DNA from 2 places in the Exiguobacterium sp. OS-77 genome. Region 2 is predicted to be linked to the other one. Evidence: riboswitches for the same ligand, from Rfam matches in the RefSeq annotation. Region 2 holds a riboswitch; the other holds the start of a gene.

The links. A riboswitch is a leader RNA that binds a small molecule or an ion and turns the genes downstream of it on or off. The one in region 2 is predicted to bind S-adenosylmethionine.
Positions count from the first base shown of each region.
Region 1: another riboswitch for S-adenosylmethionine. It lies ahead of mtnK (S-methyl-5-thioribose kinase); the one in region 2 lies ahead of EXG77_RS01835 (methionine ABC transporter ATP-binding protein).

Region 1 covers NZ_DF239008.1:2,723,817-2,738,609, forward strand. The annotation lists gene EXG77_RS13900 (sugar ABC transporter ATP-binding protein) at 1-1,396, opposite strand, end outside; gene EXG77_RS13905 (sugar ABC transporter substrate-binding protein) at 1,393-2,475, opposite strand; gene mtnA (S-methyl-5-thioribose-1-phosphate isomerase) at 2,487-3,536, opposite strand; gene mtnK (S-methyl-5-thioribose kinase) at 3,533-4,699, opposite strand; SAM riboswitch class I at 4,778-4,881, opposite strand; SAM riboswitch class I at 5,087-5,188, shown strand; gene EXG77_RS13920 (2,3-diketo-5-methylthiopentyl-1-phosphate enolase) at 5,259-6,449, shown strand; gene EXG77_RS13925 (2-hydroxy-3-keto-5-methylthiopentenyl-1-phosphate phosphatase) at 6,446-7,105, shown strand; gene EXG77_RS13930 (methylthioribulose 1-phosphate dehydratase) at 7,102-7,722, shown strand; gene EXG77_RS13935 (acireductone dioxygenase) at 7,739-8,275, shown strand; gene EXG77_RS13940 (arsinothricin resistance N-acetyltransferase ArsN1 family A) at 8,400-8,888, shown strand; gene EXG77_RS13945 (MBL fold metallo-hydrolase) at 8,949-9,704, shown strand; gene EXG77_RS13950 (pentapeptide repeat-containing protein) at 9,773-10,411, opposite strand; gene EXG77_RS13955 (DNA polymerase) at 10,588-11,910, shown strand; gene EXG77_RS13960 (YolD-like family protein) at 11,894-12,223, shown strand; gene EXG77_RS13965 (ZIP family metal transporter) at 12,275-13,087, shown strand; gene EXG77_RS13970 (undecaprenyl-diphosphate phosphatase) at 13,447-14,283, shown strand; gene EXG77_RS13975 (LemA family protein) at 14,391-14,793, shown strand, end outside.
Region 2 covers NZ_DF239008.1:344,493-359,285, forward strand. The annotation lists gene fsa (fructose-6-phosphate aldolase) at 1-251, shown strand, start outside; gene murA (UDP-N-acetylglucosamine 1-carboxyvinyltransferase) at 280-1,527, shown strand; gene glpX (class II fructose-bisphosphatase) at 1,560-2,525, shown strand; gene EXG77_RS01780 (SDR family oxidoreductase) at 2,802-3,569, opposite strand; gene EXG77_RS01785 (C40 family peptidase) at 3,646-4,323, opposite strand; gene rho (transcription termination factor Rho) at 4,678-6,051, shown strand; gene EXG77_RS01795 (type B 50S ribosomal protein L31) at 6,143-6,388, shown strand; gene EXG77_RS01800 (DedA family protein) at 6,425-7,075, opposite strand; gene EXG77_RS01805 (thymidine kinase) at 7,259-7,873, shown strand; gene EXG77_RS01810 (hypothetical protein) at 8,436-9,026, shown strand; gene EXG77_RS16650 (IS3 family transposase) at 10,156-10,260, shown strand; gene EXG77_RS01825 (transposase) at 10,370-10,516, opposite strand; gene EXG77_RS01830 (carboxylesterase) at 10,606-11,364, opposite strand; SAM riboswitch class I at 11,432-11,533, opposite strand; SAM riboswitch class I at 11,783-11,886, shown strand; gene EXG77_RS01835 (methionine ABC transporter ATP-binding protein) at 11,973-13,001, shown strand; gene EXG77_RS01840 (methionine ABC transporter permease) at 12,991-13,641, shown strand; gene EXG77_RS01845 (MetQ/NlpA family ABC transporter substrate-binding protein) at 13,661-14,479, shown strand; gene EXG77_RS01850 (M20 family metallopeptidase) at 14,502-14,793, shown strand, end outside.

The DNA.
Region 1 (14,793 bases), 2.4 Mb from region 2:
CGGTCAAAAGTTCATCCCATTCACTCGTCGCGTAAAGGATCCCTTTTTGTTGTTGCGCGAGTCCGTCAATCAGACGATAGATATCTTGTTTGGCTCCGACGTCGACACCTTTTGTCGGTTCGTCCAAGACGAGTACAGAAACATCGGTCAGTAACCATTTTCCGATGGCGACTTTTTGTTGATTCCCACCGGATAGTTGACCTACTTCCTGTTTCACGTCTGCCACTTTAATGCCCAGCTCCTTGACCCATTGCGATGCCTGATCTGCTTCTTTGCGACGATTCATCAGCCCCCAACGGTTGACGAAATCATGAGCTGCCGCTGCTGTTAGGTTTTCTGCGACAGAATCGGCAACGAGGATCCCTTCTTTTCGTCGTTCTTCTGGAACGAGACCGATCCCCGCTTGAATCGCAGCTTGTGGATTGCGAAGGCGATGGGCTTTTCCACCTATCCGAACCTCCCCTTCCTGAAACGGACGATCACCGAACAATGCTTTGCATAATTCCGTTTTACCGGCACCGACAAGACCCGCGATACCAACGACTTCACCTGCTTGAACCGTCAAGGAGATATCGTGGACGTCCGCATTCGTGGCACTCTCGACCGTCAGTACGTTCGTTGCATTTACCTGTGACGTTTTCGCAACAGACGTAAGCTGACGCCCAAGCATTTGCTCAACGACATCTTCCTTCGTGATGTCTGTCAAAAGATGTCGCGAGATGAGTTGACCGTCGCGCATGACCGAGATGGAGTCGCAAATCTCATATAGTTCCTGTAAACGATGCGAGATGAAGATGATCCCAAGCCCCCGTTCGGCTAAACGACGCACGACTGAAAAGAGATGGCTTGTTTCCGCCTGACTGAGCGGTGCCGTTGGTTCATCTAAAATCAAAAAACGGCGTTCTTGGACGAGGGCGCGAGCAATCAGTACGAGTTGCTTTTCAGCAAGCCGCAACTCCTCGACACGTGTCTTGACGGAAATATCCGCCTGTAATGTTGCTAACGCTTCTTTGGCACGCTGTATGTAACGGCGTTGGGATACGAAGCCAGTCATCGTTCCGTCCGTCAACAGATCGAGACAGATATTCTCAGCGACCGTCAAATACGGGACAAGCGCCACATCGACCTCTTGTTGGACGAGGTCGATTCCAATCTGTTTCGCATCACGCGGTGACGTGATGGTCAACTCCTTCCCGTCGAGACGGATCGTTCCTTCGTCCGCTGTTTCCGCTCCGGATAAGACTTTCATCAACGTCGACTTACCGGCACCATTCGCACCGACAAGCGCGTGGATTTCACCGGATTTCACTTCAAACGAGACTTGTTTTAAGGCTTGCACTCCCGGAAACGCCAGTGAAATCCCGGTCATCTTCAAGTGATGATTGGTAGACGTCATTGTTTCTTATGGACGTCACGCAACCGGTCCATCCACGGTTCATTGAATTTGTCCGATGTACTCCATCCTTTGATGATCGTATCGAGATTGTACATCGTCGTGTCCTGCTTCAACGCCTTCTGCTCCACGAGTTTCGCGTCGAGATCAAAGCTATCCGGTGTCTTCTCGCCAGCGATTTTCTTAGCCAGTAATCGCATGTCCGTTTGTCCAATCAAGAATGGATCCACCGCACTCGTCGAGACCCAGTTACTGCCTTTTTCACGCATCAGGTTGATATCCTGATTCGAGACATCGATCGAGATTAGCGGGATTTCTTGACGTTTATTATCCTTGAGCGATTTGTAAGCCCCTTTTGCGACTTCGTCCCACGCTCCCCAAACCGCATCAATGCTTCCTTTCGGATATTTCGCGAGAATCGCATTCATCTTCGTTGCGATATCCCCTTGGACATCTTGGAAATTTGTCGGTCCAACTGTCTCAAGCGTTTTGATTTTACCGTCTGCTTCGTACGTCTTATAGATTTCCTGACGACGATCGAGCGGGGCAAAACCTGGTCCGAACCAAAGTTTGATGACACGGACTGGCTTTTTGTCCGTCACCTTCGTCACTTCATCAAGCGATAGCTTCGCGAGTTGATGATCGTTTTGGAACGTTTCCGTCACACCTTTTAACGCCGTTCCTTTTTTCTTCGTGACCGTATCGAACGTCACGACCTTCAGCCCTTTGTCGACCGCTGGTTTAATCATGTCATAGGCGTAGTCTTCCTTACCATGCGAGATGATGAGCCCATCATAATCTTGCTGAATCGCTTGCGCGACAAGCTCCTTGAACTTGACGTCGTTACCTTCCGAAATGAACGTGCTGACTTTAAAGCCAAGCGCTTCGCCTTCACTTCGTGCGCCATCAAGGAATTGTTTCGTATGGTCGTCCGATGCTAGGTTGCGGATCACGGCGATCTTGACGTCTGATTGAACCCCTTTTGGTACATCCTTAACGACCTTCGTCGTCGTGGCTTCTCCATTCGCACAAGCCGCTAGTAACAGTGCCGGTGCTAGGACGGCGTAAGCTAGTTTTTTCATGACATATCTCCTTATCCGAGGGGTTGAAGCCCTGTTAATTGTTCAATCGTTTCTTCATTCGGTTGCGTGATGACACCAAGTTCGGTGATGATGCCCGTGATGAATGTGTGTGGTGTGACATCAAACGCCGGATTGAAGACAGCGACGCCTTCCGGTGCTGTCGCGACACCTTGGACAGTCGTCACTTCTTGCGGATCACGTTCTTCGATTTCGATCGCGTCTCCGGAAACGAGCGAGAAGTCGAACGTCGAGAGCGGTGCTGCGACGTAAAACGGAATACCAAAAGCTTGCGCGAGCAATGCTAATTGGAACGTCCCGATTTTATTCGCGGTATCTCCGTTTCGTGTAATGCGGTCGGCACCGACGATGATCGCATCGATCTGTTTTTCTTTCAGCGTATGGGCGACCATGTTGTCCGTAATTAACGTGACATCGATCCCGGCACGTTGAAGCTCCCATGTCGTCAATCGTGCTCCCTGCAGTAACGGTCGCGTCTCACTCGCAAAAACGGATAATTCAATGCCGCGTTCTTTTGCGATGTAGAACGGCGCAAGTGCTGTTCCATAAGCAGCGGTCGCAATCGATCCAGCATTACAAATTGTTAGAATCCGGTCGCCTGACTGGAATAATTCCAGTGCATGAATCCCGATTTGACGTGACGTCTGCGCATCCTGGTCGTATAAAGCGACCGTCCGTTTTTCCAACCGTTCGCGAATCTCTTCTACCGACGTCCCGTCTTGAATGATTGGATTCAATTGATCGAGGACATTTCGCAAGTTGACGGCCGTCGGTCGTGTCGCGAGTAACGTCGCCGATGTCTCAAGCAAGGCTTGCTTGTAGACCGGAAGCGCCGCTTCAAACCGGTATGCTTCTTGAACGAGCACGAATCCCCCAAATAAACTGATCGCAGGTGCGCCCCGAACGCGCAGTTGTTTAATCGCCTCAACGGCTTGCGCGAGATCAGCAATGACTTCATAGTGCTCTTCCTGCGGTAGACGTGTCTGATCGAGAATCGTCAAGACACGGTCTTCGTAACGGATACTTTGAACGAATGTAGTCATCGGCTAAGTTCCTCCGTTACGTCAAAGTTTCGTAAATCATCGAATGTCCGACATTCTGTACGGCGTTTGATTAACGCTGTTCCTAGACGGAGAGCGTGACGTTTCCGCTCTAAGCGTTCCGTCGTTGAATTGATTGATTCTAAATCAGCGACCAGTGCTAGACCGATCGTCCGCCGAATCAATTCGCAACCGGCGAAGCCAAGGGCATCCTGCAAGATCGTGCTCAGTACATCATCGACGAGTCCTGGTGCCTGGAACGGTTCGACGGCTTCCCGTTCCCATAAGGCACGGAACGTTGAAGCGAACGTCAGCCAGAACGTATCGATATCCTTGATTCGGGCGTCACGTCGTGTAGGGTAATCCGGATATGCCGCGAAGAATAAGTGGGCGATGAACTGTCCGACATCGAATCCAAATGGACCATAAAAGGCGAATTCAGGATCGATGACTTTCGTTTCCGTCGCTGAGGCGAAGATGCTTCCTGTATGTAGATCGCCGTGCAGCAATGCATCTCCTTTCGTGATGAAGAGCGCTTCGAGTTTTGCGACTTCGCGTTTCAACTCATCGTCTGCCCATAGACGTGCCACCTCTTCTTCGAGTCCGGCTTCAATCTCGTTCGTCTCCGCGTCATGAAACGGATCCGTGAAGATTAATTTTTCCGTGATGTCGCACAAGTCTGGATTGTAGTACGTTCGGGCGACACGTTTCTTTTCAACCGGACCAAGCGCAAAGTCCGATGTATGGAATAACGTCCGAGCGAGATAAGAACCGATATGTTCCGCAAGCAACGGATACTGTTCACCTGCGAGTAAACCGCTTCGAACGATCGTCAAATGTGAAAGATCTTCCATGACCGTATACGCCTCTTCGTGACTAGCATGAAAAACACGTGGTACGAACGGTACGGCATGTCGCGCGAATTCACGGAGTGCGGATTGCTCGATCCACGCTCGTTCGAGCGATAACGGCCAGCTCTCCCCGACGACCTTCGCATATGGTAATGCTTGTTTTAAAATCAAGCGATGTTCGCCTTCTCGAATCCGAAAGACGAGGTTGAGGTTCCCGTCGCCAATCTCTTCTGCTTCGACGGCTCCATCGCCGATCAGTCCTAATGTCCGAACACGATCAATCGCGTCCTGTTCTGTGAATGCTTTATATGTCATCTCAGTTTCCCCCTATGTGATACACGAAAAAGCGCCTCTTTTCGTCATCGAAAAGAGGCGCAGAAAAGTCACTGCGTCCTCTTATCTCTCAGACGAAACGTCTGTTGGATGTAGCACCGTGCCTAGTGGTCGGTTGCTGCGGCGTCATCGGGCCAATTCCCTCTGCCAACTCGCGATAAGAGTCGTATGTAGTTGTCGTGTGTGATATTGATTTGAATCTTACGCAATCGACTTCCTCGCTGTCAAATCGAAATCAAGCAGAAACGGACATCATTTTTAAGTCATCTATAGAAAGAGTATTTCCAAAAAAATAAATTTTCTAAAAATAGTTTGACAAGTCACGATTCTCATGTAAAAATTGCAATTAGATTTCACAATTTCATCCAATTCTTATCAAGAGCAGACGGAGGGACAAGCCCTACGATGTCGCAGCAACCGACCTTTTGGCACGGTGCTAATTCTTGCAGCTACTAAGCTGACAGATAAGAGTCCACGTTCGAATCATTCATGGTCTCTTGTCGCTGACGAGAGACCATTTTTTTGTTGAAGGAGGAAAGACATGGCTTATATCACTGCTACTTATCAATTGACTGCCCGTGATCGACTCGAGCAGCGCGCTGAACAACTCGCGCTTGGTCTGACAGTCGGTTCTTGGACGGAACTGAATCATCTCGAACAACAACAACTCGCCTCGTTCAAAGGGGAAGTCGTACATACCGAAGAGCGCGATGGCAAAGGATATATCACGATTCGTTATCCGGAACATAACGTGTCGCGCGACTTTTCTGCGATTCTGACGACCGTCTTCGGGAAACTCTCACTCGACGGTGAAATCAAATTAACGGAATTGCTACTACCCGATACATTTACGTCGGACTTTCCAGGTGCGAAATTCGGGATTGAAGGGGTCCGTTCCTTGATCGGTGTCGAAGATCGCCCATTATTAATGAGCATCTTCAAAGGAGTCATCGGACGCGATTTATCGTTTCTTCGTGATCAACTCGAAGGACAACTCGCTGGTGGGATTGATCTCGTCAAGGACGATGAGATCCTATACGACAATCCATTGACGCCAACGATTGACCGGGCACGAATTGGACGTGAGGTCATCGACGCTCACTTCCACCGGACCGGTAAACGCGCGTTATATGCAATCACACTCAGCGGTCCCGTCTTTACGCTCAAGGATAAAGCCAAGCGATTGATTGACGCTGGAGCGACCGCTTTCTTGCTGAATACCTTCACATACGGACTCGACGTCTTACGCGAACTGGCAAGTGATCCGGAAATCAACGTCCCAATCTTCAATCATCCGGCCTATAGCGGTGCGTTGATCGCTAGCCCGAATCACGGAGTCGCAGCTCCTGTCTTACTTGGCACATTACCGCGTGCTGCTGGAGCAGACTTGACGCTATTCCCGTCGCCTTACGGCAATGTCGCTTTGCCAAAGGATGTCGCCCGTGGTATCGCGGTCGAAGCGACCCGTCTCGGTCAGACGAAATCGATCTTCCCGGTTCCTTCAGCCGGTATTCATCCTGGACTCGTCGCTCAACTCGTACGGGACTTCGGGATCGATTCCGTCATCAACGCCGGTGGCGGCGTACATGGTCATCCGCAAGGTGCTGCGGCTGGTGTCACCGCTTTCCGTCAGGCACTCGATGCGGCACTCGCAAATGAATCCCTATCGACGGCAGCATCGCGTCATGAAGAATTACGGATCGCCCTCGACGCTTGGGGGATCAAGTCATGACCGTACGGATTCTTTGTGACTTCGACGGTACCGTGACGACACAGGATAATATCATCGCACTCATGCAGGCATTTGCGCCAGCGAGCGACTTCGAACCGTTGAAACAAGGTGTACTCGACCGGACGTTATCGATTCAAAGTGGTGTCGGGCAAATGTTCGCACTTCTGCCATCTGATGGGAAAGCGTCCTATCTTGACTTTTTACTGGAGCGCGCCGTCATTCGCGACGGATTTTCGGAGTTGCTTCAGTACAGTCGTCGTCAAGACATCGATTTCTCGATCGTCAGCGGCGGAATGGACTTTTTCGTCGAACCGATCTTAGCGCCATTCCTTGAGCAGGAGCGCATCTATTGCAATGTCGCAAATTTTGACGGTCCATTCGTTCATATCGATTGGCCACACGCCTGCGATACCCATTGCACGAACGGGTGCGGCTGTTGTAAAACGTCCGTTGCTCGGACACTACGTAAAGACGGTGACGTCATCATCGTCATCGGCGACTCGGTGACGGACTTCGAACTCGCAAAACAAGCGGATCGTGTCTATGCCCGTGATTATCTGATCACGTTGTGTGAAGAGAACGATATCGCCTATACACCGTTTGAGACGTTCCATGATATCGTTCATGATTTAACACGAGCGGAGGTGACAACATGACATTCATGCGACGCTATGAAGAGCTACGCGCCATCAAACAAGAGCTTGCGGCTCGCGATTGGTTCCCTGGTACGAGTGGCAATCTCGCCATTCGGACATCCGGTGTCCCGGTTGAATTCCTTGTGACGGCAAGCGGAAAAGATAAACGGCAGACGACTCCTGACGACTTCGTTCATGTCGATGCGACCGGTCAATTGATCGGTGAGCAATCCGGGCGTCCTTCTGCTGAGACATTGCTCCATGTCGAAGTGTTCAATCGAACGGACGCCGGTTGTTCCCTGCATGTCCATACGATTGCGAACAATGTGATTTCGGAACTCTATGGCGATCAAGGCAGCATCACCTTTTCCGGTCAAGAAATCATCAAGGCACTCGGACACTGGGAAGAGGATGCGACGGTCACGGTACCGATCATTCCGAATCATGCGGACATTCCGACGCTTGCCGCTGCTTTTGCACCTCATGTCACAGCAGACAGTGGTGCCGTCCTGATCCGCAATCACGGAATCACGGTCTGGGCACCGACCGCCTTTGAAGCAAAGAAACACCTCGAAGCCTTCGAGTTTTTATTCAATTACACGTTGACGTTGCAATCATGCCGTCAATCCATTCATTAAAAGGAGGAATCATCTCATGGCAACAGTCTTATTCCAAGAAACAAACACACGGTATACGGATCAAACGGAAGTCGCTGACTTCCTTGCGTCACGCGGCGTTCTTTACGAACAATGGGACGTTTCGAAACTTCCAGCGCCTCTCGTTGAGAACTTCACACTGACGGATGCAGACAAACAAACGATTCTCGATACGTTCGCTCCCGAAATCAAAGACGTATCAGAACGTCGTGGGTATCAGACAGCTGATATCATCTCACTTTCGGATACGACACCGAACCTGGATGAGTTACTCGTCAACTTCCAGAAAGAACATCATCACACGGATGATGAAGTTCGTTTCATCGTTAGCGGTCATGGCGTCTTCGCGATCAAAGACGAAGAAGTCGGCTACTATAACATCGAACTCAATCCTGGTGATTTGATTTCCGTTCCTGTTAACACACGCCACTACTTTACGCTTCAAGACGATCGTAAAGTCGTTGCTGTTCGGATCTTCGTCACGACAGACGGCTGGGTTCCGATTTATGAAAACGAGACGTCAACGGTCTCTTAAGAACGATATAAGCGCTGATTTCCTTTATGTGAAGGAAATCAGCGCTTTTCTTATCGCACAAACATATCACTACATTGATACGTAACCGATATAATGAAGGAAAAGCGATGAGGAAGTGAGCGTCATGCATATTCGTCCCGTAACGGAACACGACTTATCAGCGATTCTCGCCATCTATAACGAAGGCATCGAAGATCGAATCGCAACGCTTGAGACCGACCAAAAGGACTTATCCTTCATGACCCAGTGGTATGTAGAACGCACCGATCGATATGCCGGATATGTCGCTGAAGATGACACAGGTGTCCTCGGCTTCATTTCCCTCGATCCGTATAATCCGCGTCCTGTCTACGCATCCGTCGGTGAGATTTCGGTTTATATCACCCGGACTCATCGTGGACAAGGGATTGGCACACGTTTGCTTGAAACGGCTGAGCAACACGCCCGTGATCATCAGATGCATAAACTCATTCTCTTCACCTTCCCATTCAATAAAATCGGACAAAAACTCTATATCCGCTCCGGGTTCCGGATCGTCGGAACGTTTAAGGAGCAAGGACAGTTGAACGGCGAATATGTCGACGTCATGGCGATGGAGAAACGCTTGCGATAGGATTCATTGAATGCCAGACGGGGAATAGTCAATCCGAGTCATTGAGAGAGGATGAACCTAATGGATATTCAACAAATTCGCAATGCAACACTCGTTGTCACGTATGCCAATCAAGTCTTACTAATTGATCCGTTCCTCGGCGAAAAAGGCAGCTTGCCTCCCTTCGGTCAAACACCGAATGCCGTCGCCAATCCACTCGTCGACTTACCGGTCGATGTCAAGACACTGCTCGATCCTGACGCCATCTTCGTCACGCACCTGCACGCTGATCATTTCGATGATGCTGCTAAACAACTATTACCCAAGCATTTGCCACTCTATGCGCAGCAAGAAGAAGACGCGCAGCACATCCGAGAAGCCGGCTTCACGAACGTCTCTTCCTTCGATTCCGGTGTGACGATTGGTGATATTCAAATCCATCGAACAGGTGGACAGCATGGTGTCGGTGAAATCGGCAAACGGATGGGACGTGTGTCTGGGCTCGTCCTCACCCATCCGGACGAACCAACACTTTATATCGCAGGTGATACGATCTGGTGCGACGAGGTCGCGCATGCAATCGAACAACATACACCCGATATCATCGTCGTCAACAGTGGAGCCGCCCAGTTCTTGACCGGAGAGCCGATCACGATGTCACAGCGTGATCTCCTTGCCGTACACGAAGCAGCGGCGGAAGCAACGATCATCGTCTCGCACCTCGAGTCCGTCAACCACTGTCTCTTGCGACGTGATATGATTGCTGACTTTTTAACTGCTTTCCATCTCTCTGCCCATTTCCTGATTCCGGAGGACGGCGAAACGATGTCATTTTAAAAACAGTAACCTTCATCAAAAAGAAGTCCTGCTTTTCGAGTAACAATCGAAAGCAGGACTTCTTTTTGTTATGGGATGACAAGGCCTAACAAGCGAGCAAAGGCGACTGCTTGCTCTTCCGTAATGACAGCGCCTGGTAAAAATCGCGGATCGATCGTAATACCAGAGAGTTCCGTCTGCCGGAGGTCGAGACCTTTTAACGGTGTTTCAATCCATTGGCTATCTGTAAGCCGGACCGCTTCGAGTTTCCAATGGGTCGGCTTCACTTCGAAGAACTGTGCTTCTTTCATCGTCGTTTCGCTCCAGTGTTGATGACGGACCGTACTGCGAATGAACTGTGCGTAATCCGCAAGCCCTTCCTGAATCGTTAAATGGTCAAGCGTACAATCTTCAAACTGGATGCCCGTCATCCGGCATCCGACGAAGGACACACGGTGAAAACGAGTTTCTTGGAAGTGACATCCCGTTAAGTCGCATTGCTCAAAACGAATATCTTCGAACGAACCACGGTCAAAGGTCAGATTCGCGAACGAGACATTTTGAAAACACACTTGATAGGCATCGATGCGTTCTGTCAGTTCACTCGGCATCGACTCTTTCTCATAACGCGCTCCTTTTAGATACGGGTCATCGATTTCGACTTGATCGAACGTCTCTGGCTGAAGCGTCTTCGGTAATTCTGGTAATCGGATAACGGTCTCTTTCAATGAAGGTTCCCCCTTTTTTCTCTCCCTTAGTGTACCAAACTCCTTTTATATGAGGAGAAATCGTTCGAATTCCCCTTTTTTCAACAGTTTTTATTTTGAGACACTTTGAGACCATGCTATAGTCAAGGAAAATCAAAATAAGAACATACGTTCTTTTATGTAAAGGAGTGATTCAGATGTTTCCTTCCGTCGTTTTACCACAAGATAAACGTATTTTTTGCGTCGACAGTGTGTCCTTCTACGCCAGCTGTGAATGCCAGTATCGCAATCTTCCTCCCTTGACGACACGCCTGGCGGTCGTCTCCGATTTAAAACGAAGCGGATCCGTCATTCTCGCTGCCACCCCTGCCTTAAAAGCACTAGGAATCAAGACAGCCGGTCGACTGTACGAAATCGAGCAATTGCCATACGCTGTTCGTCGTACGATTCAACTCGTCGAACCACGTATGCTCGCTTATATGAAGACGTCGATTCGTGTCCTGGATGTCCTGCACCAATTCGCCCCACCTGAAGCCATCCGCGTCTATTCGATTGATGAAAGTTTCATTGACATGACCGGAACCGATCGCCTATTTGGTTCCGACCTGCAAGCTGCCCTCAAAATTAAAGAAGCAATCCTGAAACAGACCGGCATCCACGTCCGGATCGGGATTGGTCCAAATAACGTCATCGCGAAACTGACGCTTGATTTAATCGGGAAAAAAGAAGGCATCGCGCGATGTGGATATGCTGATGTCGCACGACGTCTTCATGACTTTCCGATTCGGAAGATGTGGGGAGTCGGACACCGCATGGAACAACATCTGCAGATGATGGGGATTGAAACAATCGGTGATCTTGCCATGCGCCCTGTCGAAGAGTTACACGAACGCTTCGGTGTCATCGGTGCCGAACTGTGGCATCACGCTTGGGGACTCGACGCGTCACCGACACTGCTCCCCCCGCGTCATCTGTTCGAGAAAACTCCTCAACGGACGATTGGACACGGTGTGACCTTAATGCAGGACTATTATCAGTTCGAACGCATCCGGAATGTGCTCAATGAACTGGTGCAGGATGTCGCCGCACGTTGCCGCTTTTCGAATCAAGTCGGCTGGACCGTTCACATCGGTGTCCGTTATTCTCGAAACGTCGTCCGAAGTGGCTTCTCCCGTCAAGTGCGGTTGCCTTACCCGACATCCGATGAACGCATCATTCTGCGTCACGTCTTACAATTGTTCGAACCGAATTGGCTCGATGGGGAACCTGTTCGATTTTTATCCGTTGCAGTGGGGCATTTGACTGCCGATCAAGGCACCTTACAGTTGTCTTTGTTCGAGGATAATGCACGGCTCTGGAAACGGCGACGGTTATTAAAAGCAATGGATGTCGTTAACCTCCGCTACGGAAAAGGAACGATTCGCCTCGCTGTCTCGTTTCTTGATACGAGTGTCGCCAAACGTCGCCTTCGTTTTGTCGGCGGTCATCCGGGAGGTGATCTTCATGACAGCGTATCGTGATCGGGGAAATTTAAAATGGATTCCTTTTCTCATGCCGGAACATTTGCAATTGCTGCGGGAATACTATGTCCAGATGCATCAGCTCGACTTGCCTGAAATTGATGAACAGTTGCAAGAATCATGGCACTTTCTGCTTCAAGAAGCTTTAATAGAAGGAAACGAACTTGAAATCACGTATTATAAGGAAAGTAGCTACGTGACGGTCGTCGGTTTCGTCGAACGATTAGAACCCGAACGTTCCGTTCTCTTTCTGCGCGGACGTGAAGTCATTGAAATTCCCTTCACACGAATCGTCCGGATCGAAAACGGGTAAGCTCTCATACAGATGGATGCTTTAAATCGTGCCCGGAAAGAAGGAATAGTCATGTTGGATTGGTTTACTTCTCTCCCCGTCGTCGTGCAAGCACTGCTTGCCGGAATGATGACGTGGGGGTTAACCGCACTTGGTGCGGCACTCGTCTTTGTCTTTACGACGATTGAAAAACGCGTCATGAACATGATGCTCGGTTTTGCTGCCGGCGTCATGATTGCCGCGTCGTTTTGGTCGCTGCTTGCTCCTGCGATCGAGTTCACGGAGCAGGATGGAGGAATCGCCTGGATTCCTGCCGCCATCGGTTTTCTCGCTGGTGGATTTTTCGTCCGTCTCCTCGACTTCGTTACGCCGCATTTGCACTTATCTGCACCACTCGAGACAGCGGAAGGTCCTTCGACAGGACTCAAGAAAACGACGTTACTATTTCTTGCGATCACGTTGCACAATATTCCCGAAGGTCTTGCGATTGGTGTCGCTTTTGGCGCCGCTGCCTTGAACATGGACGGAGCGACCGTCGCCGGTGCTTTGACGCTCGCACTCGGGATTGGGATTCAAAACATGCCGGAAGGAGCTGCCCTATCGATTCCATTACGCGGTGAAGGGATGTCGCGCCGGCGCGCCTTCCATTACGGTCAATTGTCAGCGATCGTCGAACCGATTGCCGCGATGGTCGGAGCAGCCGCGGTCTTCTTCGTTCAACCGCTTCTCCCGTATGCGTTATCGTTTGCTGCCGGAGCGATGATTTTCGTCGTCGTCGAAGAATTGATTCCGGAATCACAAGCAGAAAACGGATCCGATTTAGCAACGCTTGGTTTGATGGTCGGTTTTACGGTCATGATGATTCTTGACGTCGCTTTAGGATGAAGCCGTTGCAAAACGAGCAGTGGATGATACCGTCTTCTGCTCGTTTTTCTGTTTGTAGATTCAGGCGCATTCTAGCAAAACCAATCGATTTGAAGTTTTTCTGACCTTGTGTCCTAACAGAAAAATTTCCCTATCTCTCATAACTATCTCAATGTGAATGGACACGACGGAGTGTCTTAGTCATATCCTATGGAATCTAGATAACTGCTCACTCTTATTCAAACGAATCTAGGCATCGGGTTTCGTCTGAAGCGCATCATACTTTCTCAGACCTGCGCCCGATATTCCGATTAGTTCTATCTCACAAGAATAAAACATGATATGTTTTTAACTAGCACATCGTATAGAAGGAGATTACCATGACAATCATTGAACTTTTAAAAGCGCTCTTACTCGGTTTCGTCGAAGGGATGACGGAATTTGCACCGGTCTCTTCCACGGGTCACATGATCATCGTCGATGACATGTGGTTGCAAACTACCGATTTTCTCGGTAAATATTCGGCGAACACCTTTAAAATCGTCATTCAGCTCGGATCGATTCTTGCGGTCGTCGTCGTCTTTTGGAAACGCCTCTTCAGCTTGATCGGTTTGTATAAGATTGAAGGCGAACATGACGCAGCAGGGACACACAAGTTAAAACTACGGCACGTCTTGATCGGTCTTCTACCAGCAGCTGTTCTCGGATTGTTATTCGAAGATTTCATCGATGAGAACCTCTTCTCGATTGAGACGGTCATCATCGGTCTTGCAGTCGGTGCCCTCTTGATGATTGCAGCCGATAAATTCGGACCAAAGGAACCAAAAACGACATCGCTTGATCAGATTACATATCGCCAAGCAGCACTCGTCGGTCTGTTCCAATGTATTTCCCTTTGGCCTGGCTTCTCTCGTTCTGGTTCAACGATTTCCGGAGGGGTCTTCCTCGGGATGAATCACCGGACGGCAGCTGACTTTACGTTCATCATGGCTGTACCGATCATGTTCGGTGCTAGTTTCCTTTCGCTCGTTAAGAACTGGGAGAACATTCAACCGAACCACTTCGCATTCTATGCTGTCGGTTTCGTTGCGTCGTTCGTGTTTGCCCTCTTATCGATTCGCTTCTTCTTGAAGCTGATCAACAAGATCAAACTCGTTCCGTTCGCCATCTACCGTCTTGTCTTAGCGGCTGTCTTAGCTGTCATCGTCTACATGTAAGTTCAAACCGTTAGCTATTTTAGCTGACGGTTTTTCATTTTTTTGAAACTAATTCAGTCGCTTAAGGGTATATAGGGATGAGACATAATTAAAGGAGTGAATGCCACATGGCACGCAGAAGTCGGAGTACATCAAAACTCCCAATCATCATCGGAGTCGTTATTGTTGCCGTGATTGCCTTTTTAGCAATCGGACAATACAATAGCCTCGTCAATGTAGAAGAAGATGTATCGAATAAATGGTCGCAAGTCGACAACCAAATCAAGCGTCGTGCGGATTTGATTCCGAATCTCGTTGAAACTGTCAAAGGTGTCGCGGGTCAAGAAGAAAAAGTATATGGAAAAGTCGCAGAAGCCCAAGCTGGTCTTGCGCGTGCTGCGTCAACCGAACAACGGATCGAAGCCGACCAACAAGTCACGTCTTCGCTTCGCGGATTGATTGCCTTGCAGACGACTTATCCTGAACTAAAATCAAGCGAACGGTTCCAATCTTTGATGGATACGCTGGAAG
Region 2 (14,793 bases):
GTCTAGATGACATCGGCCAAGATGGAATGGGGCTCGTCGAGACGATTGCTCAAATTTTCGTCGTACATGATATTCCGACACAGATCATCGCGGCATCGGTCCGGAACCCGGTTCACGTCACGAACGCTGCTCTTGCGGGCGCAGACATCGCGACGATTCCGTTCTCGGTCATCGAGTCACTCACACACCACCCACTCACGACGCAAGGGATCGAAAAGTTCCTCGCGGACTGGGAAAAAACGCAGCAATAATCGTAGCGAAGAGAAAGGTTGATGGAACGTGGACATTTTGCATATCGTAGGGCAACAACGCCTAGAAGGAACCGTATCAATCAGTGGTTCGAAGCAAAGCGCCATCCCGTGTCTTGCTGCAGCCCTCCTGACGGATCAAACGGTCGTTCTTGAAGGCGTGCCGGAGATTGGCGACGTCGCGACGATGATCGAGATTTTGGAGACGCTCGGCGCGGTCGTGACACGTCAAGGCGATATGGTGACGATTGATCCAAGCCGGGTCGAATCGATGCCGTTGACTGGTGCGGAGACGCGCAAGTTACGCGGATCGATCTACCTCATGAGCGTTCTGGCAGCCAGATTCAAACAAGGAGTCGTCGGTCTTCCTGGAGGTTATGCCATCGGACCACGACCGATCGATTTACACATCAAAGCACTAGAGCGTCTAGGTGTTTCTGTACGTAACGAGCAAGGCGTCCATTACATGCGCGTCGATCGTCTCGTCGGTAACCGAATTTACCTCGATCTCCCATCTTTCGGAGCGACGATCAGTGCCTTACTCGTCGCTGTCTTCGCTGAAGGAACGACTGTCATCGAAAACGCCGCCTACGACCCGGAAGTCATCGACGTCAGTACGATGTTGACGAACATGGGGGCAAGCGTCAAAGGGGCAGGAACGGACGAGATTCGAATCAAGGGCGTATCGCAACTAAGTGGTTGCCGGCATACCTTGATTCCGGACCGAATGGAGGCAGGAACGTTCTTGACGATGGGGGCGGCACTTGGACGCGTCACCGTCGATAACGTCATTCCGCTTCATCTCGAGAGCGTCATCCAAAAACTCGAGCGGTACGGTGCGTTGATCGAAGCAACGGATGATTCCGTCACGGCGACGTTTCAGGAGACGAAGCCGGTCGATATTCGTGTCTTCCACTACGGTGGATTCCCGAGCGACTTACAGCCTGTCATCTCGGCAGCGTTGCTGCAAGCAAAAGGAGCGAGTATCGTCGTCGATAAGTTGTATCCGCAGCGTTTCCGGCATGTGCAGGAGTTACGACGCTTGAATGCTCGAATCACGCATGAAGACGCCTCAATCATCATTCGTGGTGGCGAATCCTTACTTGGTACGGAAATCGAGGCACCGGACCCACGCGGTGGCGCAGCACTTGTCTTGGCGGGACTTCTCGCTTCAGGGGAGACGACGCTGCACCATGCAGAAGTGCTTGACCAGAGTTACGAACGATTTGATCAGAAGTTGAAGGAACTTGGCGCCCTCGTATGGCGTGAAACGATTTGACCGATTTGTAACAAGGGAGAGGGGACATACACATGGAGAGAAGTCTATCAATGGAACTGGTACGCGTCACGGAGGCAGCAGCACTCGCCTCTGCACGCTGGATGGGAAAAGGATTGAAGAATGAAGCGGATGATGCGGCAACAAGCGCGATGCGTGATGTCTTCGATACGATTCCGATGAAAGGAACCGTCGTCATCGGGGAAGGCGAGATGGATGAAGCACCGATGCTTTACATTGGAGAAAAGCTAGGAAATGGGTATGGACCACGACTCGACGTCGCCGTCGATCCGCTGGAAGGAACGAACATCGTCGCAAAAGGAACATGGGGCGCACTTGCTGTTCTCGCGGTCGCGGATGCAGGAGATTTACTTCATGCACCGGACATGTACATGGATAAGATCGCAGTCGGCCCGGAAGCGGCAGGACACATCAGTCTGGATGCGACGATCGAAGAAAACATCGCAGCCGTAGCGAAGGCGAAGAACAAAGAAATCGAAGACGTCGTCGTCTCGATTCTGGATCGCGAACGTCATGAAGAAATCATTCAACGGATTCGGGCAACAGGGGCGCGGATTCGCTTGATCGGTGACGGTGACGTCGCTGCTGCGATCAACACGGCGTTCCCGCATACGGGGATTGATATCCTGCTCGGTTCAGGTGGTGCACCGGAAGGCGTTCTTGCTGCCGTTGCCTTGAAATGCCTCGGTGGTGAGCTCCAAGGACGCTTGTTACCAGCAGACGATGCCGAGGTCGAGCGTTGCAAGAAGATGGGCATTGAAGATCCATCGAAGATCCTTATGATGGATGATCTCGTTTCAGGAGACGATTGTATCTTTGCTGCGACAGGCGTCACGGACAGTGAGTTGATGAAAGGTGTTCAGTTCACGGCACAAGGCGGTCAGACACACTCTGTCGTCATGCGTGCAAAATCCGGAACGGTGCGTTTCGTCGAAGGTATTCACTCGTTCAAGAAAAAACCGAAGCTTGTCATTAAGTAAAATAGGACGACTCCTCAAAAAGGACGTCTGAATCCACACAAAAAGAGTTGGTGTTGCGGATAATTTCCGGAAGGCCAACTCTTTTTTGATGATGTTTAAAACTGATAACGTTCATATCCTCACTTTACTCAGGCGGGAGGTAAGCCGCGACATCTCGCAACTTATGCGAAATGTCGGGTCTTACCTTACCCTGACGGAAACGTTGAACTCGTTTCCTTTTCCTGTAGGAGTTGAGGATGAACGTCATAAATATTGAAATAATGAACATTATAACTATCACCGTGGACGCTGAACTTCTCCTGCTTGTCGGGTGACGTACCGACGCGGTAGAAAACGCGTCGAAAAGATATACCAGGCATTCCCGAAGCCAGGAACGATGAACGTTTTCCCCTTCATATAGCCGCGGTAGGCGATGCGCGCAACCGTCGGAGCATCCATGACACCAGGTCGCAAGAACAAGCGTGACTGTTCAAGATTTGCTGCTGATTCGAAACCGGTATGGGTCGCGCCTGGACAGACAACGCTGACTTGAATCCCGTCTTGTGCGAGTTCTTCCGTCAAGCCTTCCGAGAAATGAAGGACATAGGCTTTTGTCGCGTAGTAGACACTCAGCCATGGACCACCTTCAAACGCAGCCGTTGATGCGAGATGGACGATACGTCCTTTGATTCCCTGTGCTTTCATGCGAGAGGCATAGACCTTCGTTACGTGTGTTAATGCTTCGATATTCAAGGCAATCATCCGGGACTCGTCTTCGAACGAGGTCTCAAGGAAAGAACCAAAGACGCCGATCCCGGCGTTGTTGATGACGCAGTCGACCGGAATCTGTTCCGTTGCCCGAAATAGTGCGAGACGATGCGTCGGCTGCGTTAAGTCATACGGAAAGACGGTTGCCGTTCCCCCGAGTCGCTCGACATGGAACTTCGTTTCGAAGAGTGCTGTCGCATCGCGTCCGACGAGCAAGACGTGATCCCCTTGCTTGGCATGCAGATAAGCAAATTCACGACCAAGACCTCTTGAAGCACCTGTGATTAAGACATGCATCCGATTTCCTCCTCCTGTAATCGATTCGATGAAAAAAAGCGATCGAGCCAATGCTCAACCGCTTTGAGATGATGAATTATAGGTAAGATCCTGCGCCGACAAGGCGTGAACCCCAGTACCCTGATTTGAAGCTTGAGTATTTAACGCCACCTGTTTCTGAGTTGACCATGCTTGACTTGCTTGTTGCGATCCCAACGTGTTGAATGCCGCTACCGTGTGAGAAGAAGACAAGATCTCCTGGCTGTACTTTAGAAACGCTGACTTTCTTAGAAGAAGAATATTGTGAAGAAGACGTACGTGGTAATGTTTTACCAGCCGCTTTCTTGTAGACGTAGCTTGTGAAACCAGAGCAGTCGAATCCACGAGTCGTCGTTCCGCCCCATACATATGGTGTACCTTTATGTTTTGCTGCTTCGCTTAGGATTTTAGTCCGTTTAGAAGATGTGCTCGTTGTTTTTTTAGCGCTTGAAGATGATTTGTATGTCTTTGTGTATTGTGAGAAGACATAACGTGTTTTGCCGCCGTATGAGATTTTTGTCCAGCTGCCTGACTTGCCTTTATATGTAAAGACTTGACCAGCGTTGACTTTCCCGACGATGCTTGCTTTCGTAGAAGGTGCTGTCCGAACACGAAGACCGTTGTCCGTGATCTTGACTTTCGTGACTGTTGCTGCTTCAACTTTACCTGTACCCACTGATGTAAAACCTGAAACCACTAAGGCTGCTGTCGCGATCGATGCTAGAAAACGTTTCATGTTAAGAATTCCTCCGTTTAATGTAGTGTGTTGCGTCCGTAAGTTATATGATGAAATCATTAAGTGTTTGGTTAAGCAGTGAACCTTACAACTGTGTAAGAATTTTGTCTGCAGGAATATCTTAGCATGCGCACACTTGAAAACGTTTTTTCAGTTAGAAGACAAAACAGATGTTTTTGTAACATAACTGAAATAATATCCTTGAATATTACAAAGTAAGAAACGCAAAGGATTGTTGACGACGAATTCAAAAAAATATGATACCTTTAGTTCACGAATAAAATTACATACCTCCTGATGTATGTATGGAAGTATGCTGAATGCAGTTGAATTTATAAAGAATAGGTGAAGAACATGCCAACAACTGATAAAAAAGATAAACCAGAACGTTCCTATACACTGGCTCAATTGAGCCAACTGACATTAAAAGAACTTTATGAAATCGCAAAGACGAAAAATGTCCCACAATACCGGGAAGCCCGTAAACGCGAGTTGATGTTCAAGATTTTAAAAGCACAGGCTGAATCGACTGGTCTTTATTTCCTCGAAGGGGTACTCGAAGTCATCCCTGGCAATCCACAAATGCAAAACGATGGTGGCTTTGGCTTCCTTCGTCCTATCAATTATTCCCAATCCTCTGAAGATATTTATATCGCAGCATCTCAAATCCGACGCTTTAATCTACGTAATGGTGATGTCGTCACAGGTAAAGTCCGTCCACCGAAGGAAAACGAACGGTTCCAAGGGTTACTTAGCGTGGAAGCCGTTAACGGTGAAGCACCGGATACTGCCCGTAACCGGTTATTTTTCCCGGCACTGACACCAATTTATCCGGACCGATTGATGCGACTTGAGACAGAACCACGCCATCTATCCGTTCGTGTCATGGATATGATTGCACCGGTTGGATTTGGTCAACGTGGTTTGATCGTCGCACCGCCAAAAGCAGGGAAGACGTCACTCCTTAAAGAAATCGCAAACTCGATTCAGGAGAATCATTCGGATGTCGAACTAATCATTCTCTTGATTGATGAGCGACCTGAGGAAGTAACGGACATTGAGCGTTCGGTTCCAGGAGCAGACGTCGTCAGCTCGACGTTTGACGAAACACCGGACAACCACGTCCGAATTTCTGAACTGGTCCTCGAGCGGGCGATGCGGCTTGTCGAACACAAGAAGGATGTCGTCATCTTGATGGATTCGATCACGCGTCTAACACGGGCCTATAACTTAACGGTACCGCAAAGTGGTCGGACGCTCTCGGGCGGAATTGATCCGGCTGCGTTCCATAAGCCAAAACGGTTCTTTGGTGCAGCGCGAAACATCGAACACGGTGGTAGTTTGACGATTCTTGCGACAGCACTCGTCGAGACAGGATCGCGCATGGATGACGTCATCTATGAGGAATTCAAAGGAACTGGCAACATGGAACTGCATCTCGATCGTAAGTTGTCAGAGCGTCGAATCTTCCCAGCGATCGACATTCGGAAGTCCGGTACACGGAAGGAAGAACTGTTGCTTCCGAAAGAGCAGCTTGATGCGCTTTGGGCGATTCGCCGGACGATGAACGAGTCGAACGAGTTCGTCGATACGTTCCTGCGTAAGATTCGTGATACGAAAAATAATGAAGAATTTTTCGTCGTACTTGAGAAAGAACAGAAGAAGGCGGTTCGACGCGCGCCAGCTAAACCACGTACCGTCAAGAAGGAAACGACGACAGAAAAATAACTATTGCGACGCATAAAAAAATCGTTTAGTATAGGAAGGTAACTTACTCTGGCTCAGCAAATGAACCAGGGCGGAAGGAGAGAAATCAACCATGAAACAAGGAATTCACCCTAACTACAACAAAGTAGTATTTATGGATTCAACGACTGAGTACAAATTCTTAAGCGGTTCTACTCGTTCTTCGAACGAAACGATCACTTGGGAAGATGGTAACGAGTACCCACTCATCCGTGTGGATGTGTCTTCAGACTCGCACCCATTCTACACAGGTCGTCAAAAGTTCAACGCGGCAGATGGTCGTGTCGATCGCTTCAACAAAAAATACGGCCGCAAGTAATTACTTGTTGGTTCTTAAAAAAACAGCCTGCCTCCATTAAGGAAGCAGGCTGTTTTTGTATAGACTGAATTGTGAACGATAAGTGAGATACGTCTTCAAGACGAACGAGAAGGCGATTCCGCCAGCAATCCCGATTAAATAGGGCATGACTTCCGGATGTGCCAAGACATAGTCCATGACTTTATGGAACGAGAGATGGCGGCCGACGAAGTAACCGGCACCTAAGAACACGCTGATCCAAATCAAGGCACCTGTATACGCATAACTCGCAAAAACGCGAAACGGCATTTTTGAGACGCCTGCAAAAAAGGCAGAGAGTTGGCGGAGACCAGGTATGTAGTAACCGATGATCAAGACCGATTTTCCGTAACGACGAAAACCGGCTTCAGCGGAAAGAATATGTTTTTCTGAGATACGCATTTTCGGTCCAACGCGGTGTAGTAGTGGCATACCGAGTTTTAATCCGAGTAAATAGCTGATCGTCATCCCGATGCAACTGCCGGCGTAAGCGGCGAGAATCGTACCGACGAGTGGTAGATTGCCTTGATGCATCCAAAATCCGGACAAAACGAGCAGGGTCTCATCAGGAACCGGCAATCCCACGATACCACCTGCGAGAAGGACGGAGAGACCAAGGGCACCATATTGGTGCAGGATGTCATGTAAGAGATGATGAATCGGGGACACCTTCTTTCGTGAGAATCTTCTTCTTCAGTGTACAGGAAATAGGGGACAGTTGGAATGAAAGGACAAAAATTCTAGGGAAAGAAAAAATGAATTTTGATTTCCGGAAGTCAACCCTTTTTCTCGATACCGTTTCGAGCTATACTCGTTAAAGTGACTATTTTTAGAGGACGGTGTCGGACGATGATGCATGTAATAAATCAGTACGGCTGGATCGAAGTAATTTGTGGCAGTATGTTTTCCGGGAAATCGGAAGAGTTGATTCGTCGTGTCAGACGGGCGCAGTATGGCAAACTGCCCGTGCAAGTATTCAAGCCGGCAATCGACGACCGGTACCATGAAGAGCATGTCGTCTCTCACGTTGGCAACTCTGTCGTAGCGATTCCGATGGCGACGAGTCGTGATCTCTATGCAGCAGTAGCAGAAGAAACACAAATCGTTGGCATTGATGAAGTTCAATTCTTTGATGATGAGATCGTACAAGTCATCGAAGCACTCGCACAAGACGGAAAACGCGTCATTTGTGCAGGCCTTGATCAAGATTTCCGGGCAGAGCCATTCGGGAAAATGCCTGAATTACTGGCGCGTGCAGAATTCGTGACGAAGCTACAAGCGATCTGTCTTTCATGTGGGGATCCGGCTTCCCGGACACAACGTTTGATTGACGGGAAACCAGCGAACTACGATGATCCGATCATCCTAGTCGGAGCGTCGGAATCGTATGAGCCACGTTGCCGTCATTGCCATGAGGTACCTGGAAAACCGAAGCCGCTCCAATCGGTGCAACACCAAGAACGATAAATGAAAAAAGGCGAAGGCTGGGATATAACTCAGTTTTACAGATGATAAAAAGGAATTGCACATCCTGAGTGATGGCGATTCTTTTTTTTTTTTCGTTAAACTCAGCTAGTTAAGTCTCAGCTTCTTTTAGTCACTTTTTTAAACTCGAGATGAATGATAAAGAAAGCTAGGACTAAAAGAATAAAGTAACTAATTACTACTTGTAACAGTTCTTTATCGTGAGTCAGATACTGTGAGTTATAATACGATGCAATTACAATAACAAGGACTAAAGTACGACTTAAAATGAAAAATACTCAAAAATGACGAGAAAGAGCATAAGAGAAAAATAGTATCACTCAACGTGCTAGCATAGGGTTTTCCTGATATCATGCAAATCATGAAAAAATCACACCTTGTTCCAGGAAGATACTATTGTAGCACAGCGTGTGTCAATGTTTTTCAAAGTTGTAATCTAAAAAACATATAAAAATCATTTACATTTTTTGGGATATGATAACCTCTGGGTATGTATTATTTTGGTTTTAGGTCAATCAGAAAAACAAAAACAGGGGGAATTTGGATGAAATCAAATAATGTATGGATGAAATTTTTGATGGTTGCTTTAGTATTCGCTTTGTTTATTGCAAATATTCCAATGAAAAATGTATCTGCTGTCGAAAAAAAATTAAGTGAAAAAGAAGCTGTCGCGATCATGGAAGCGGTAAGTCGTAGTTCTGTTACAAATGAAGATGGTACTGTCTTTGTGAATGAAGAACAATTAAAAAAAGAATTAAAAGGTAATCGGAAATACACAGAGATAAAAAAAGAATTGAAAGAACTTGGATTACTAACTAATGATCCAATTGAAGAAAAAGTATCTTCAAATTCTAGTAAAGCATCTATGATGGCGGCAGCTAGTTCTAGTCAAATCAATCCTAAGTGGAAAGCAGTTCGAGATGCTTGCGCTAAGAAATATATCCAAAATAAATACGGTCTAACAGGAGTTGCAGCAATTGTCGCAGCACTTCTCGAAGGTGATTTCAAAAAAGGACTAAGACTTTTGCTTACAAAAGGAGCAAGCTTAACTTTAGCTGGACTACTGACTACGTACGGTCATATGAATTATAAGTGCATTAAGTTAGCCAACTCTAAACATAGAGTATATAAGTAATTAAAAAGACAATACAGATTCATCAATTGAAATCTCTTATTGTTTTTTTATTATTTGCATTTAACCTTTCGAAGGTTTTTGGTGTAAGGTATAGTGTTTTTGAAGGATTTGTTTAATGGATAAATTGAAAAGATCAAACAACGATAACTGTTGATGTAAGGAATTGGAGGTAAACAAATGAGTAAACACCACAAATCTAGTATACGATTAGTTTTGATTGTATTAGTCACAGTTGCAATCTTGTATTATGGTTTTAACTTTGAAATAGGGTACGGGATAATCTTTTTAATCGCAGCTGTTGGGTGTACCATTTATCTTAACTTTGAAGCAGCTAAAAAAGAAAAAGGTGAGCAAAAAAATCCTATAATTAAATATGGGAGTTTCAGATTGTAGACAACCCCTCATTTCGTAATTGAAATGAGGGGTTGTTGTATGTATTGACTACTTAAATGTAAAAAATGTGGATTCCCAGGACTAATTCGAAATCTTTTTAGGGTTCATGCAATGAAAGTAAGCATCGTTTTTTCACTCCACGGAGCTGCTGTACTCTCCTTTATCTGACATTCTTCCACGCTCTTCGTCTTGGCGGGGGGGAGCTTTTTTTCATGTAAGATCCAATCCTCGTTGACGTCTTGATCTAATGCGTCATTGTACTATTGGATAGCGCGTCGAACGAGCATTTTCTTGAACTTCCGTTTGTTTGTGTTCGCCTTGATATGTGGTAGAGTCGATAAAGATGACCGAATGGACGACGAACCCAGCTTTGACCTCTTGAGTGAGGACACGATAAAAAAGCACTCTCAAAGACGTCCGTACCGTGGGCGAACCTAAAATTTTGAGACCATAAAAAACACTTTCGGAGTGGTACATTTTTAAAAGATACTAACATCGGAGGTGTTTTTGCATGGGCAAAAACGTATATTCAAGCGAAATAAATTGGGCAGTAGTCAAAGGAAAGCTGAGTGGTGAGTTAACGACGAAAGAGATCATGGAGAAGTAAGGTATCAAAAATAAGTAGTATGTCTCGGAGAGGAAACTGTTGGGACAACGCAGTTATCGAATCATTCACTCCATTTTAAAGTCCGAGGAGTTCCAGTACGTCAAATTTAATTCACTAAGAGACCATGAGATCTCTGAGCTCGTTATCAACTACTTAAATTACTACAACGAAGAACGAATCCAAGAAAAATTAGGCTACCTGACACCGAAAAGATATGGTGTACTGGCAGCCTAATCAAGGTGTTTATATGTATCTCATATTGCTGGATCAGTCTACCGGACGTAGTCCTTCCCGAATATAGAGAAATAGGGGGCACCTTTTCTTTCAGCCCAAAACCTAAAACCTAATGGGATGTCATGTTAGTCTTGATCTCTTTGATGGTACGTCGCATGCAAGGAATACCGAATACATATTGAAGAAGCGCTATCTTGATTAACAGAACGAGGTCGGTGCTTGTCCTTGGAAACGATTCGAAATGAACAAAGCGCAATCATTCTCATTAGAAGAAAAAATACGCTTTGCCTACAATCTGTAGCAGCTATTTGCTTCCATATGGAAACGAATAGCTGTTTTTTTGATTCAGCCTGTTTCTTGCGAAAACTGACACGATTGTTCGATAAAGCGAATCGTCTCACGAACAATCAAATCCTGATCATGATCGAGTGTCGCAACGTGATACGAGTTCAGTAAACAGTAGCTTCGTTTATCATTTGTTCCGATGTGCTGGTGCAGATAATCCGAGCTCGAAGGTGGAACGACGTGATCGGTCGCTGAGTAAAGAATCAATGTCGGTAGAAGGATCGATCCAAGGCGTCCTTTTGTTTCATCCATTAGGCGAACAAGTTCGAACGCACAACGGCTCGGAACAAGATCATAGATGATTTCAAAGGCTGCTCGCTTAATGTCCGGTGCGCCTTCCGGTAAATACTCTGGACCGTCCTCGAACGAAAGTGATTCATAGGATGGAACGGAGAGTGCGGCATTGATCGTAATGATGCCGGCAAACGGAATCCCGTCAGCGGCGAGCGACAGCGCAAGCGTCGCACCCATCGATTGACCGATGACGAAGACTTGATCGCATGTTTCTTGTAAACGTTCATAGCCGTCTTGCAGGCTTTGCTTCCAACATCGAGCAGTCGATTGTTCGAACTCGCGGACGTTCGTTCCATGTCCACGTAAGCGCGGGGCATAGACGGTAAAACCTTCAGCAGCGAATGCCTCACCGACGTCCCGTACACTTTGCGGAGTGGCGTTAAAACCATGACAGATTAGAATGCCGATCGATCCACCTTGAAAATAAAACGCTTCAGCACCAGTCAATACAGGATAGTTCATCATTACTATTTTTCCTCCATTCATGAAAAAAACTCGTCGACGTCACTGCTTGGACGCCCACGAGTTTTTCACCGTATCATCCAAAGCCGCGCTTTGCTGGTCGGAGCACCTTACAAATTGCAGGTTGCCGTGAAGTCATAGAGCCAGGTCTCTCGTTCACTCTTGATAAATATCATATTGGAATTGTCGGAATAATCATTGAAACGATGGTAGCACGACCAAAAATGACTTGTCAAATCTTTCTTGACGAATCGTGATCCGTTCATTAAGCTAATTCATAACTTGTAAATCCATCGATATGCGCCAAATGGATTATTTTTGCAAAGTTGGTTGACTTTTAAAGTTTCGACCCGTAATGTAAAAATTAGTTTTACGACATAAGCAACAACGCAACAACACACATACGAATTTCATACCGCAATACTTATCCAGAGAGGTGGAGGGACTGGCCCTACGAAACCTCGGCAACAGACTCATTATGAGCACTGTGCCAATTCCATCAGACAGATGTCTGAGAGATGAGTGGAGTGGATTCTGCCACTGTGCGGATCCAGGTCTCTTCTTGTTTCTCAAGAAGGGACCTTTTTTGTTGAATGAAGGGGGAAAACGGAATGATTGCATTTCATCAAGTCAAAAAAACGTACGTCACGAAAGATCAGACGATTGCAGCGCTCGACGGTGTCGACCTGACGATCGAGAAAGGCGAAATCTTTGGTGTCATCGGCTTTAGCGGTGCCGGGAAAAGTTCACTGCTCCGCTGTGTCAATCTGTTAGAACGACCGACGTCAGGAACGGTGACGGTCGATGGGGAAGATTTAACGCAACTGTCTCCGAAAAAATTACGCCAAGCAAAACAACGGATTGGAATGATCTTTCAGCACTTCAATCTATTGAATGCGAACACGGTCTTTACGAACGTTGCAAAACCACTCGTTCTCGCAGGCGTCAAGAAAGATGAGATTCGCCGTCGGGTGACGGAGTTGCTCGAATTCGTCGATCTCGCGGACAAGGCGGATCATTATCCAGATCAATTGTCGGGTGGGCAGAAACAGCGCGTTGGTATCGCCCGGGCACTCGCGACGCAACCTTCCGTCCTTTTATGTGACGAAGCGACGTCAGCACTTGATCCCCAGACGACACATCATATTCTTCAGTTATTAAAACGGATCAATGCAGAGTACGGGATCACGATTCTTTTGATTACCCACGAGATGGGCGTCATCCGGGAGATTTGCGATCGTGTAGCCGTCATCGAAGCTGGGAAGCTAATCGAGTCAGGAACGGTCTTTGATGTCTTTTCAAATCCGCAGACCGAGACGGCACGGAACTTTGTACGGTCCGTCATGCATGACGAGATTCCAGCGTCGATTCGTCAGTTGATCGAGTCGCGAAATGCGCATCCAATCTATAAGATTCACTTCCTTGGACATCACACCGGACAACCACTCTTGTCGCAAGTCGCAAAACGCTTCGACGTCGATGTCAATATCCTGCACGGTAGCATCACGGAGTTGCAGGAGACGCCGTTCGGCACCTTGCTCGTCGAGTTGATTGGTGAGCCGGCTGAAGTGAAACGTGCCTTACACTACATCGATCAGGCACAGGTAACCGTTGAGGAGGTGCTCGCTGATGCTAGTTAACTACAGTGATATTTGGACAGCATTTTTGCAGACGATGACGATGGTATCCGTTTCGCTCTTGTTCTCGACCTTGATCGGCTTACCACTCGGTATCCTGCTTGTCGTCACGCGAAAAGGAGCGTTACTTGAAAATGTTCCGTTGTTCACGTTCTTCAACAGTATCGTCAATATTTTCCGCTCGATTCCGTTCATCATCTTACTCGTCGCGATCATCCCGTTGACGCGCTTGATCGTTCAGACATCGATCGGAACAGAAGCCGCAATCGTTCCGCTCGTCTTTTACGCTGCACCGTACATGGCGCGTCTGATCGAGAGTTCTTTACTCGAAGTCGATAAAGGCGTTCTTGAAGCAGCAGAAGCGATGGGCGCGACACCGTTTCAAACGATTTTCCGCTTCCTCCTACCGGAAGCACTCGGTTCACTCATCCTGAACTTAACGATCGCGACGGTCGGCTTGATCGGGGCATCGGCGATGGCAGGCGCCATCGGTGGCGGCGGTTTGGGTGACTTAGCAATTACTTACGGCTATCAACGGTTTGATACGAAAGTCATGATCATCACGGTCGGGATTCTCGTCATCTTAGTCCAAGGCTTACAGACGACAGGCAACATCGTCGCACGAAAAATCAGAAGACATTAATCAAGGGAGCGATTCAGCCATGAAAAAAGCAGTAGCAATTGGAGCAACACTCACGACGATTTTATTTGCCGGGTGCGCAGCATCAGGAGAAGACGAAAAGACGATCAAGCTCGGTGTCAGCGGTTCAGACACACAAGTTTGGGATTATGTCGCGAAAAAAGCAGAGAAGGAAGGCATCAAAATCGAACTCGTCAAGTTCTCCGATTATGTCCAGCCGAACATGGCACTGGCTGAGGGTGAGATCGACGCCAATGCCTTCCAGACGATTTCCTACTTCAACGCTTTCAAGAAAGAACATAACTTGAAGCTATCGCCGATTGCGACGACTGTCATCGCACCGATGGGGATCTACTCGGATAAATACAAGGATGTCAAAGATATTCCAAATGGCGGAAAAATCGCTGTTCCGAACGAAGCGACGAACATGGGACGCGCCCTCTTGTTACTGCAAGAAGCAGGTCTGATCAAGCTACCGGACGACTTCGATGGTAACGGTTCGGTCGATAAGATCGTCGAGAATCCGAAGAAGCTGAAAATCGTTCCGATCGTCGCCGGACAAACGCCACGCGTCTTACCGGACGTCGCGGCGTCTATCATCAACAATGGCATCGCGGTTGACGCTGGCTTCAACCCGATCAAGGACTCGATCGTTCATGAGAACGAGACAGCAAAACCATACATCAACATCATCGCGACACGGACGGAAGACAAGAACAAAAAAGAACTGAAAAAAATCGCATCGCTGTATCAACAAAAAGATGTCGCGGCCTTCATCAAAAAAGAATACAAAGGCAGTACGATCCCGACGTTCGTTCCACTGAGCGACATCGGCGAATAATTTCAAAAGGAGAGTGGACAGTATGACGACACCAGTACGCACGACATGGATAGAGACGATTGAACAGGATATCGAACAAAAACGGGAATCGTATCTTGAGACAAGTCACCGGATTCATGCAACGCCGGAAATCGGGAACGAGGAATTCTTTGCTTCGCGGCTCCATGCGGAGCGTCTAACGGCGGAAGGTTTTACAGTAGAACTCGGCGTCGCGGGGCATGATACCGCGTTCTTCGCGAAGAAATCGAGCGACCGACCAGGCGCAACGATTGCCTTTCTTGCTGAATACGATGCGTTGCCGAGTATTGGTCACG